3 regions of the Actinoplanes sp. NPDC048967 genome follow, and region 1 is predicted to be linked to each of the others. Evidence: predicted binding sites of a transcription regulator. Region 1 holds the regulator's gene; each other region holds the start of a gene.

Region 1 (3,271 bases):
CCGGGCCGACCTCGCCCTGCTGGGCCAGGCGGATGCGCATGCCGTCCTCGACGCCGGCCGGGATCTTCACGGTCAGCGAGCGGCGGGTGCGGATCCGGCCGTCGCCGGCGCAGGTCGGGCAGGGCTGCGGGATGACCGTGCCGTGGCCCTGGCAGACCTGGCACGGGCGGGACGAGACGACCTGGCCCAGGAACGTGCGCTGCACCGACTGGACCTCACCGCGGCCACCACAGGTCTCACAGGTGGCCAGGTGGGTGCCGGGTGCGGTGCCCGCGCCGGAGCACTGGGTGCACAGGACCGCGGTGTCGACCGTGATCGGCGCCTCGACACCGAAGGCGGTCTCGACCAGGTCGAGCTCCAGGCGCAGGATCGCGTCGGCGCCGGGCCGGGTGCGTGGCCGAGGTCCTCGGGAGCCACCGCCGGCGGCCGTGCCGAAGAAGGCATCCATGATGTCCTGGAAACCGACGAACGGGCCTGCCCCGCCGGGGCCACCCGGTCCGCCCGCGCCGCCGCCGCCCGGGGCCAGCGGGTCACCGCCGAGGTCGACGATCTGCCGCTTCTGGTCGTCCGAGAGCACCTCGTACGCCGCGTTGATGTCCTTGAACTTCTCGTGCGCCTCGGGGTCGGGATTGACGTCCGGGTGGTATTGACGGGCCAGCTTGCGGTAAGCGCGCTTGATCTCGTCGTCGGTGGCTTCCCGGCTGATCCCGAGAATTCCGTAATAGTCCTTGGCCACAGGGGTTCGAGTCCTCATGTCTGCCCAGCGCTGAGCGGTTCCGTCAGTTTTGTGCCAGCAAATCGCCAACGTAGCGTGCCACGGCTCGTACCGTGGCGATGGTGCCGGGGTAATCCATCCGGGTCGGCCCCAGCACGCCGAGCCCACCAACGATCGTCGCGCCGGGTCCGTAACCCGTGCTGACCACCGAGGCCGCCCGCAGGTTGTCGATCTCGTTCTCGTCGCCGATGCGGACCCGGGTGGTGCTCGGTTCCACCTCACCGATGAGCTTGAGCAGGATGACCTCCTCCTCCAGCGCCTCCAGGACCGGCCGCAGCGAGCCCTGGAAGTCCAGCACGCCGCCGCGGGTGAGGTTGGCCGTGCCCGCCAGAGCGAGGCGTTCCTCACTGCGCTCCACCAGTGTCTCCAGCAGCACCGAGGCGACGCAGGCCATCGTGGTGCGCTTCTCCGGGGCGCACTCGTCGACCAGCGTCTGCACCAGCGGCGGGGTGTCGGCCAGCTTCTGCCCGGTGAGCTTGGCGTTGATCACCCGGCGCATGTCGAGCACGTCGTCGCCGGGCGTCGGCCCGGGCAGTTCCACCAGGCGCTGCTCGACCCGGCCGGTGTCGGCGATCATCACCAGCATGATCCGGGTGGTGGAGATCGGCACCAGCTCCAGATGACGCACCGCGGAACGGGCCAGGCTGGGATACTGCACGACGGCGACCTGGCGGGTGAGCTGCGCCAGCAGGCGCACTGTGCGGTGCACCACGTCGTCGAGGTCGACCGCGCCGACCAGGAAGCGCTCGATGGCCCGGCGCTCGGCCGGGCTCAGCGCCTTGACCCGGGAGAGCCGGTCGACGAAGAGGCGGTAACCGGCGTCGGTGGGCACCCGGCCGGCACTGGTGTGCGGCTGCCGGATGTAGCCCTCCTCCTCCAGCACGGCCATGTCGTTGCGGACCGTGGCCGGTGAGACGCCCAGCTGATGCCGCTCGACCAGGGCTTTGCTGCCCACCGGTTCCTGGGTGGCGACGTAGTCCTCGACGATGGCGCGGAGTACTTCGAGTTTGCGGTCGTCGAGACTCATGTCGCACCCCTCCACCTCTCAGCTGGCACTCCGCGAAGTCGAGTGCCAGTCTACGTCGCCCGCGCCCGCCGCGCGATGATCAGCCGTCAGGGCCTGAGCCACTTAGCCGACTGTCTATTCTCCGACGTCACCCGGGTGTTGCTCTCGCCACGTTCGACGTGCGGTCCTACCGTGTGCGCATGACTGAACCGCCGCGTCCGCCCGGTGAGGGCAATCCCTCGGATCCCACCGCGCCGCTCAACCCATATCCGGGTAACGATCCGACTCCCGGATCGGCCCCGCCGCCGCCCCCGGCGTACGGCTCCCCGCAGCCGCCGAGCTACGGCACCCCGCCGCAGCAGCCGCCGACCTACGGCACCCCGCCGCCCACCTCGGGTGCCGGCGGTTACGGCCCGCCGCCCAGCTCCGGCGCCGGCGGTTACGGCCCGCCGCCCAGCTCCGGTGCCGGTGGCTACGGCCCGCCGCCCAGCTCCGGCGCGGGTGGCTACGGCCCGCCGCCCGGCTCGGGTGCCGGTGGCTACGGCCCGCCCGGCGCCTACGGCCAGCAGCCCGGTGGTTACCCGCCGGGTGGCTACGCGCCGGGCAACGACGACAAGACCTGGATCCTGGTCGCCCACTTCGGGGGCGCGGCCGGCGCGTTCCTCGGTGGCGGCTGCTCCGGCTGGATCGCCCCGCTGGTGGCGCTGCTGGCCAAGGGCAACCAGTCCCCGGTCGTGCGGGCCGAGGCGGTCAAGGCGCTGAACTTCCAGATCCTCTGGTCGATCATCGCCATCGTCGGCTGGGTGCTGACCTGCATCGTGATCGGCTTCTTCGTCGGTATCGCGGCCTGGGCGATCGCCACGATCTTCGGCATCGTCGCCGGCGTGAAGGCGAACAACAACGAGCCGTACAACTACCCGATGACGGTCTCGCTCATCAAGTAGCGCTTCGATGGCGCCGGGCCCCGGCCCGGCGCCATCGGCGTCACGGCAGCAGGTCGCGGATCACGGCGTCGGCCAGCAGCCGGCCGCGCAGGGTCAGGACCACCCGGCCGGCCTCGTACGCCGCCGGGTCCAGCAGGCCGTCGGCCAGGGCCCCGGCCGCACCGGCCAGCCCGGCCGCGTCCAGCGCGGTCAGCGGCAGGCCGTCGCGCAGCCGTACGCGCAACATCACATCCTCGACGTGCCGGTCGGCATCGGTCAGGATCTCCCGGCCCTGCCCGGGCGACAGGCCGGCCTCCACCCGCTTCGCGTACGCGGCCGGGTGCTTGACGTTCCACCAGCGCACCCCGCCGACGTGGCTGTGCGCGCCCGGCCCGAGCCCCCACCAGTCCCCGCCGGTCCAGTACAAGAGGTTGTGCCGGCAGCGGGCGTCCGGTGTCGTCGCCCAGTTCGACACTTCGTACCAGGAGAAACCCGCCCCGCCCAGCGCCGCCTCGGCGGCCAGGTAGCGGTCCGCGGCCACGTCGTCCTCCGGGTACGGCAGCTCGC
Region 2 (3,271 bases), on a different contig from region 1:
TTGGCGGCGTTCAGGCCGTGACCCGCTTCGAGGTTACGGACCTTCTCCACCACGACGCCGCCCTCGAGGCCGGCGTTGACGGCGATCTGGCGCAGCGGGGCGTCGAGCGCGACCTTGACGATGTTCGCGCCGGTGGCCTCGTCGCCGACCAGGTCGAGCTTGTCGAACGCGGTCTTGCCGGCCTGCACGAGCGCCACGCCACCGCCGGGGACGATGCCCTCTTCGACGGCCGCCTTCGCGTTGCGGACGGCGTCCTCGATGCGGTGCTTGCGCTCCTTGAGCTCGACCTCGGTGGCCGCGCCGACCTTGATGACCGCAACGCCGCCGGCCAGCTTGGCCAGGCGCTCCTGCAGCTTCTCGCGGTCGTAGTCGGAGTCCGACTTCTCGATCTCGGCGCGGATCTGGTTGACCCGGCCCTGGATCTGCTCGGCGTTGCCGGCACCGTCGACGATGGTCGTCTCGTCCTTGGTGATGACCACCTTGCGGGCCTGGCCCAGCAGGCTCAGGTCGGCGGCGTCGAGCTTGAGGCCGACCTCTTCGCTGATGACCGTGCCACCGGTGAGGATGGCGATGTCGTCCAGCATGGCCTTGCGGCGGTCACCGAAGCCCGGAGCCTTGACGGCGACGGACTTGAAGGTGCCACGGACCTTGTTGACGACCAGGGTGGCCAGGGCCTCGCCCTCGACGTCCTCGGCGATGATGATGAGCGGCTTGCCGCCCTGCATGACCTTCTCGAGAACGGGGAGCAGGTCCTTGACCGCGGAGATCTTGCTGTTCGCGATGAGGATGTACGGGTCGTCGAAGACGGCCTCCATCCGCTCGGCGTCGGTCATGAAGTACGCCGAGATGTAGCCCTTGTCGAAGCGCATGCCCTCGGTGAGCTCCAGCTCGAGCCCGAAGGTGTTGCTCTCCTCGACGGTGATGACGCCTTCCTTGCCGACCTTGTCCATGGCCTCGGCGATGATCTCGCCGACCGTGGAGTCACCGGCGGAGATGGAGGCGGTGGAGGCGATCTGCTCCTTGGTCTCCACGTCCTTGGCGAGCTTGCTCAGCTCGTCGGAGACGGCGGAGACGGCCGCCTCGATGCCCCGCTTGAGGGCCATCGGGTTGGCGCCGGCCGCGACGTTGCGCAGGCCCTCGCGAACCAGGGCCTGGGCCAGGACGGTCGCCGTCGTCGTGCCGTCGCCGGCCACGTCGTCGGTCTTCTTGGCGACCTCCTTGACCAGCTCGGCGCCGATCTTCTCGAAGGTGCCCTCGAGCTCGATCTCCTTGGCGATCGACACACCATCGTTGGTGATGGTGGGAGCGCCCCACTTCTTCTCGAGCACGACGTTGCGGCCCTTGGGGCCGAGCGTCACCTTGACGGCGTCGGCGAGCTGGTTCATACCACTCTCGAGGCCGCGACGAGCTTCCTCGTCAAATGCGATGATCTTGGCCATACGGCTTTGTCCTCCTGGACATTCGCGGCGCCGGGCCGGTCCGGCCCGCTTTCCGCACGTTGAGAACCATGCGGACGTCACCACCTGGCGATGTGACGTCCTCAGGCCGAGCCGGATAGCCCGCGACGACCGGTCCCGTGCCCCGGCACCGATGGCGGTGCCGCAGCCGTGACCCCACCGTCCCGACCTGCTGGCACTCACATGGCGCGAGTGCCAATCACTTGTTTAGCACTCTGCTGGGGCGAGTGCAAGCAGAACGGACCGCCCGCACGGGTGCCCGCGGCGGTCGTTTATCGGCGTCCGACTTGCCCCCACCTGGGCGACGAGGTAGGCAGAGCAGCATGACCAGCACTGTCGCGCCCACCATGACCGTGCACCGGGTCACTCCCGCGGACGCCGGCCGGATGCGCGCGCTGCGGCTGGAGATGCTGGCCGACAGCCCGCTCGCCTTCCTGGAGACCCTGGCCCAGGCCGCGGCCCGGCCGCACGCCGACTACCGGCGCCGGATCGCCCAGGCGTCGACCGGCGGCCAGCTGGCCCAGTTCGTGGCCGATCCCGGGGGCCGGCTGATCGGTCACGCGGGCGGCACGGTGCTGCCGGAGGACCCGCGCGCGACGGTCGTCTTCGCGGTCTACATCACACCGGCCCAGCGCGGCCGGGGCGTGTTGCGGGAGCTGGTCGAGGCGGTGGCCGAGTGGTCGGTGGCGATGGGCCGCGGTGAGCTGATGCTCGAGGTCGTGGTCGGCAACGACCGGGCGGTCCGGGCGTACGAGCGGCTGGGCTTCGAGGACACCGGCGTACGGGTGCCGCACCCGGTCGTCCCCGGTCTGCTGGAGCTGCAGATGCGCCGGCGGGCCTGATGGGCGCCGGGTGGCCGCTGGCCCGTACGGTGCTGACCGCCCTGAACGGCACCACACTGGTAGGCCTGGGCATCGCCGCACTGACCGGCACCAAGGTGCGCCGCGGTCCCGGCGGCATCCTGATCGCGGAGGGCTACCGCCGCAAAGCACCCCCGGCGACCTGCTTCACCATCGGCTCGGTGATCATCACCCGGCGGACGGCCGAGTGGCTGCTGGACGAGAGCCGCGCCGCGCTGCTGGCCCACGAGAGCCGGCATGCCGGGCAGTACGCGGTGCTGGGCCCGCTGTTCTGGCCGGCGTACTGGCTGTCCTGCGGCTACTCGTGGACGATGACCGGCACCTACGGCACGCGTAACGCCTTCGAGCGGCACGCGGGCCTGGAGCACGGCGGTTACCGGGTGGCCCCGCTGCGGCCGGGGCTGCGCCGGTTCAGACGGTCAGCTGCCACTGGGTCCAGCGATCCACCGGCCGGAAGCCCATCGCCTCATTGATCCGGAGCATGTGCTCGTTCTCCTCGGCGTTGGAGGTGTCGATCGCCCGCAGGCCGGGGCGCGCCGTACGCGCGTACCGCAGGTTGTGGTTCTTGATCGCCAGCCCGAGGCCGTGCCCGCGGTGGTCCGGGTCGACGATGGTGATGTTCTGCCAGGCGTGCCAGCCGGTGTCGTTCTCGCTCGCGATCATCGTCCAGGCGACGAGGCGTCCGCTCTGCTCGTGCACGGCGCCGGTGTGGAACGTCGTACGCCTCCGGCTGCGCAGCGTCTCCTCGGCCGCACGGACCCGGGCAGCGTCCACTTTCTCGGACTCCACGGCCAGTTCGCCGGTGGGCGCGTCCTCGTTGAGCCGGCTGTCCAGGTAGCCGATGTCGTCCAGCAGTTCCTCGGGCGCCTCGTCCGTCCATCGGACGAGCCGGTAGCCGGGCGGCGCGGGGCTGTCGCCGGGCAGGGGGCCCGTGATGTCCAGCCGGCTGCGGAT
Region 3 (3,271 bases), on a different contig from region 1:
CACCGTCGACGATGGTCGTGTTCTCCTTGTCGACCACGACGCGCCGGGCGGTGCCCAGCATGTCGAGGGTGACCTGGTCGAGCTTGTAGCCGAGCTCGGGGGCGATGAGCTCGCCACCGGTCGCGATGGCCAGGTCCTGCAGCATCGCCTTGCGGCGGTCCCCGAAGCCGGGGGCCTTCACGGCGGCGACCTTGAAGGTCTTGCGCAGGGCGTTCACCACGAGGGTGCTCAGCGCCTGGCCGTCGACGTCCTCGGCCACGATGAGCAGCGGCTTGCCGCCCTGCAGGACCTTCTCCAGCAGCGGCAGCATCTCCTCGACGCTGGAGATCTTCTGGGTGGTGATGAGCAGGTACGCGTCCTCGAGGACGGCCTCCTGCGACTCGGCGTCGGTCACGAAGTTCGGGGAGATGAAGCCCTTGTCGAACTGCAGACCCTCGGTGACGTCGAGCTCGGTGCTCAGCGCGGAGCCCTCCTCGACGGTGATGACACCGTCGCGGCCGACCCGGTCCATCGCCTCGGCGATGAGCTCGCCGATGGTGGCGTCCTGGGCCGAGATGGTGGCGACGTTGGCGATCGCCTTGTGGTCGCCGACCTCGACCGCCTTCTCCAGCAGGGCCTTGGAGACGGCCTCGGCGGCCAGGTCCATGCCGCGCTTGAGCGCGATCGGGTTGGCGCCCGCGGTCACGTTGCGCAGGCCTTCCTTGACCAGCGCCTGGGCGAGCACGGTGGCGGTGGTGGTCCCGTCGCCGGCGACGTCGTTGGTCTTGGTCGCCACCTCCTTGACCAGCTGCGCGCCGAGGTTCTCGTACGGGTCGCTGAGCTCGATCTCCTTGGCGATGGTGACACCGTCGTTGGTGATCGTGGGAGCGCCGAACTTCTTGTCGAGGACGACGTTGCGGCCGCGCGGCCCGAGGGTGACCTTGACCGTGTCGGCGAGCGTGTTGACGCCGTGCTCCAGCAGGTGCCGGGCGTCGTCAGAGAAACTGAGGATCTTCGCCATTTATGGTCCCTTCAACGCACCGGCGCCCTGGACCGGAGAGCCGGGCCAGGGCGGTCAGCACTGTCGGTTAGGTCTTACTTCTCGATGACCGCGAGGACGTCGCGGGCGGAGAGCACCAGGTACTCCTCGCCGGCGTACTTGACCTCGGTGCCGCCGTACTTCGAGTACAGAACGGTGTCGCCGACCTGCACGTCGATCGGAACGCGGTTGCCCTTGTCGTCGATCCGGCCGGGGCCGACGGCGAGGACGGTGCCCTCCTGCGGCTTCTCCTTGGCGGTGTCGGGGATCACGATGCCCGACGCCGTCGTGGTCTCGGCCTCGTTCGCCTGGACCACGATGCGGTCCTCGAGCGGCTTGATCGCAACCTTTGTCGCGGTAGTCACGGGCATACCCTCCTGGGTACAGGTGTTGTCGCCGGCCAGTGGACAGGCCGGGCTGATGCCTCATGCCACCGGGCGGGGCCGTCGTCGCGGGTGCCGGTCCGCCTGGTGCAGGCGCGCATCCCGGATGGGGCGCGCGCTGGCACCCTCAGGTTGAGAGTGCTAATCGGAGATTATGCCGGAACTAGCACTCCGTCAACCAGAGTGCCAGCACGTCACCTCCTAGCAGAATGACTCGCCGTGGACCTCGAACTGCTCGCTGCCCTGCGTACCGCCGAAGGGTCTGCCGCTCTGGCGGCCGCCGCCGACGTCGCCGGCGGCGAGCCGCTGGCCGCGGCCACCGCCCTGCGCGCCCGCGGGGTCTCCCCCGCGCTGGCCTCCGCCGCCCTCACCCAGACCGACCTGCGCCGGCGCGGCTGGGCGAAGTTCGGGGCGGCCGCCGCCACGATGCTTTTCACCCGCCCGGGGCTGGAGCAGGCGACCCGGGCGGTGGTCGCCGACCGGCGGGCCGCCCGGCTCGCGGCGGCCGGGGTGCGCAGCCTGGCCGATCTGGGGTGCGGCCTGGGGTCGGACGCGCTGGCCGCGGCCCGCCGGGGCATCCGGGTGCACGCGGTCGACGCGGATCCGCTCACCGCCGCCCTGGCCGCCGCCAACGCCGAGTCCGCCGGGCTCGCCGACCTGGTCACCGTGGAGTGCGCGGACGCGACGACCGTGCCGGTGGAGCAGTTCGACGCGGTCTTCGCCGATCCGGCGCGGCGCCGGGCCGGTCGCGGCCGGGTGATGGACCCGCGGTCCTGGTCACCGTCTTGGGACTTCATCGCCACGCTGCCGGAACGGGTGCCGCGTACGGTCCTGAAGCTGGCGCCGGGCATCGACCACGCGTTGCTGCCGGCTGGCGCCGAGGGCGAGTGGGTGAGCGTCGACGGCGACCTGGTGGAGGCCGCTTTCTGGTGCGGGCCCCTCGCGGAGTGCGCCCGGCGGGCGGTGCTGTTGCCCGGCGGAGCCGAGCTGACCGGCTCGGGCGTCGAGGCCGCGCCGGTCGGGCCGGTCGGCGCCTTCCTGTACGACCCGGACCCGGCCGTGGTCCGTTCGCACCTGGTCGCCGAGTTCGCCGCGGCGCTCGGGGGCCGGATCGCCGACCCGGAGATCGCGTACGTGTACACCGACGCGCCCGCCGACACGGTGTTCGGCCGGCGGCTGGAGATCACCGACGTGCTGCCGTTCTCGCTGAAGCGGCTGCGGACCCTGCTGCGCGACCGGGGCATCGGCCGGCTGGAGATCCGCAAGCGCGGTTCGGCGCTGGAGCCGGAGCAGTTGCGCAAGGATCTGCGGCTCAGCGGCAGTGCGGGGGCGTCGCTGGTGCTGACCCGGGTGGCGGGGGCGCCGACCGCGCTGCTCTGCCGCTAGCCTGCTTGATCGTGGCGAAGAAGGCTGCCGGGACCCCGGCCACCGTGCTGCTCACCGCGCAGAAGGTGGCGCACGAGCTGCACCCGTACGACGTCTCGCCGGACGCCCCTCACTACGGCGCCCTGGTCGCCGCGGCCCTCGGTGTCGATCCGGCCGTGCTCTTCAAGACTTTGATCGCCGAGGTCGACGGCACGCTGACCGTGGCCGTCGTACCCGTGACCGGCGATCTTGATCTCAAGGCGCTGGCCGCCGCGGCCGGCGGCAAGCGGGCCGTCCTGGCCGACCGGGCGGCCGCCGAGCGCAGCAGCGGCTATGTCCGCGGCGGTATCAGCCCGCTGGGCCAGCGCAAACGCCTGGCCACGGTGATCGACGACTCGGCGCTCGGGCTGGAGCTGATGTACGTCTCCGCCGGGCGCCGCGGCCTGCAGGTGTCTCTGGCGCCGGCCGACCTGATCAGGCTCACCGCCGCCACCACCGCGCAGAT

Evidence for each region. Region 1 encodes HrcA, which represses chaperone genes, less so after heat shock. Its sites were predicted from a motif close to GGTTNGCACNCTCNNNNNGAGNGTGCNAACC; they were not measured.
Region 2: a site for HrcA is predicted at 1,628-1,658, ahead of groL (chaperonin GroEL). Genes of this name have one in related genera too.
Region 3: a site for HrcA is predicted at 1,518-1,548, ahead of groES (co-chaperone GroES). Genes of this name have one in related genera too.

What each region holds. Positions count from the first base shown of each region.
Region 1 covers NZ_JBEZFL010000003.1:1,011,799-1,015,069, forward strand. Annotated here, with positions in the region: gene dnaJ (molecular chaperone DnaJ) at 1-736, opposite strand, end outside; gene hrcA (heat-inducible transcriptional repressor HrcA) at 780-1,802, opposite strand; gene AB0C12_RS17320 (DUF4870 domain-containing protein) at 1,982-2,725, shown strand; gene hemW (radical SAM family heme chaperone HemW) at 2,766-3,271, opposite strand, start outside.
Region 2 covers NZ_JBEZFL010000002.1:554,824-558,094, forward strand. Annotated here, with positions in the region: gene groL (chaperonin GroEL) at 1-1,439, opposite strand, end outside; gene AB0C12_RS09350 (GNAT family N-acetyltransferase) at 1,781-2,299, shown strand; gene AB0C12_RS09355 (hypothetical protein) at 2,299-2,790, shown strand; gene AB0C12_RS09360 (GNAT family N-acetyltransferase) at 2,729-3,271, opposite strand, start outside.
Region 3 covers NZ_JBEZFL010000013.1:212,178-215,448, forward strand. Annotated here, with positions in the region: gene groL (chaperonin GroEL) at 1-1,000, opposite strand, end outside; gene groES (co-chaperone GroES) at 1,075-1,389, opposite strand; gene AB0C12_RS40240 (class I SAM-dependent methyltransferase) at 1,621-2,787, shown strand; gene ybaK (Cys-tRNA(Pro) deacylase) at 2,799-3,271, shown strand, end outside.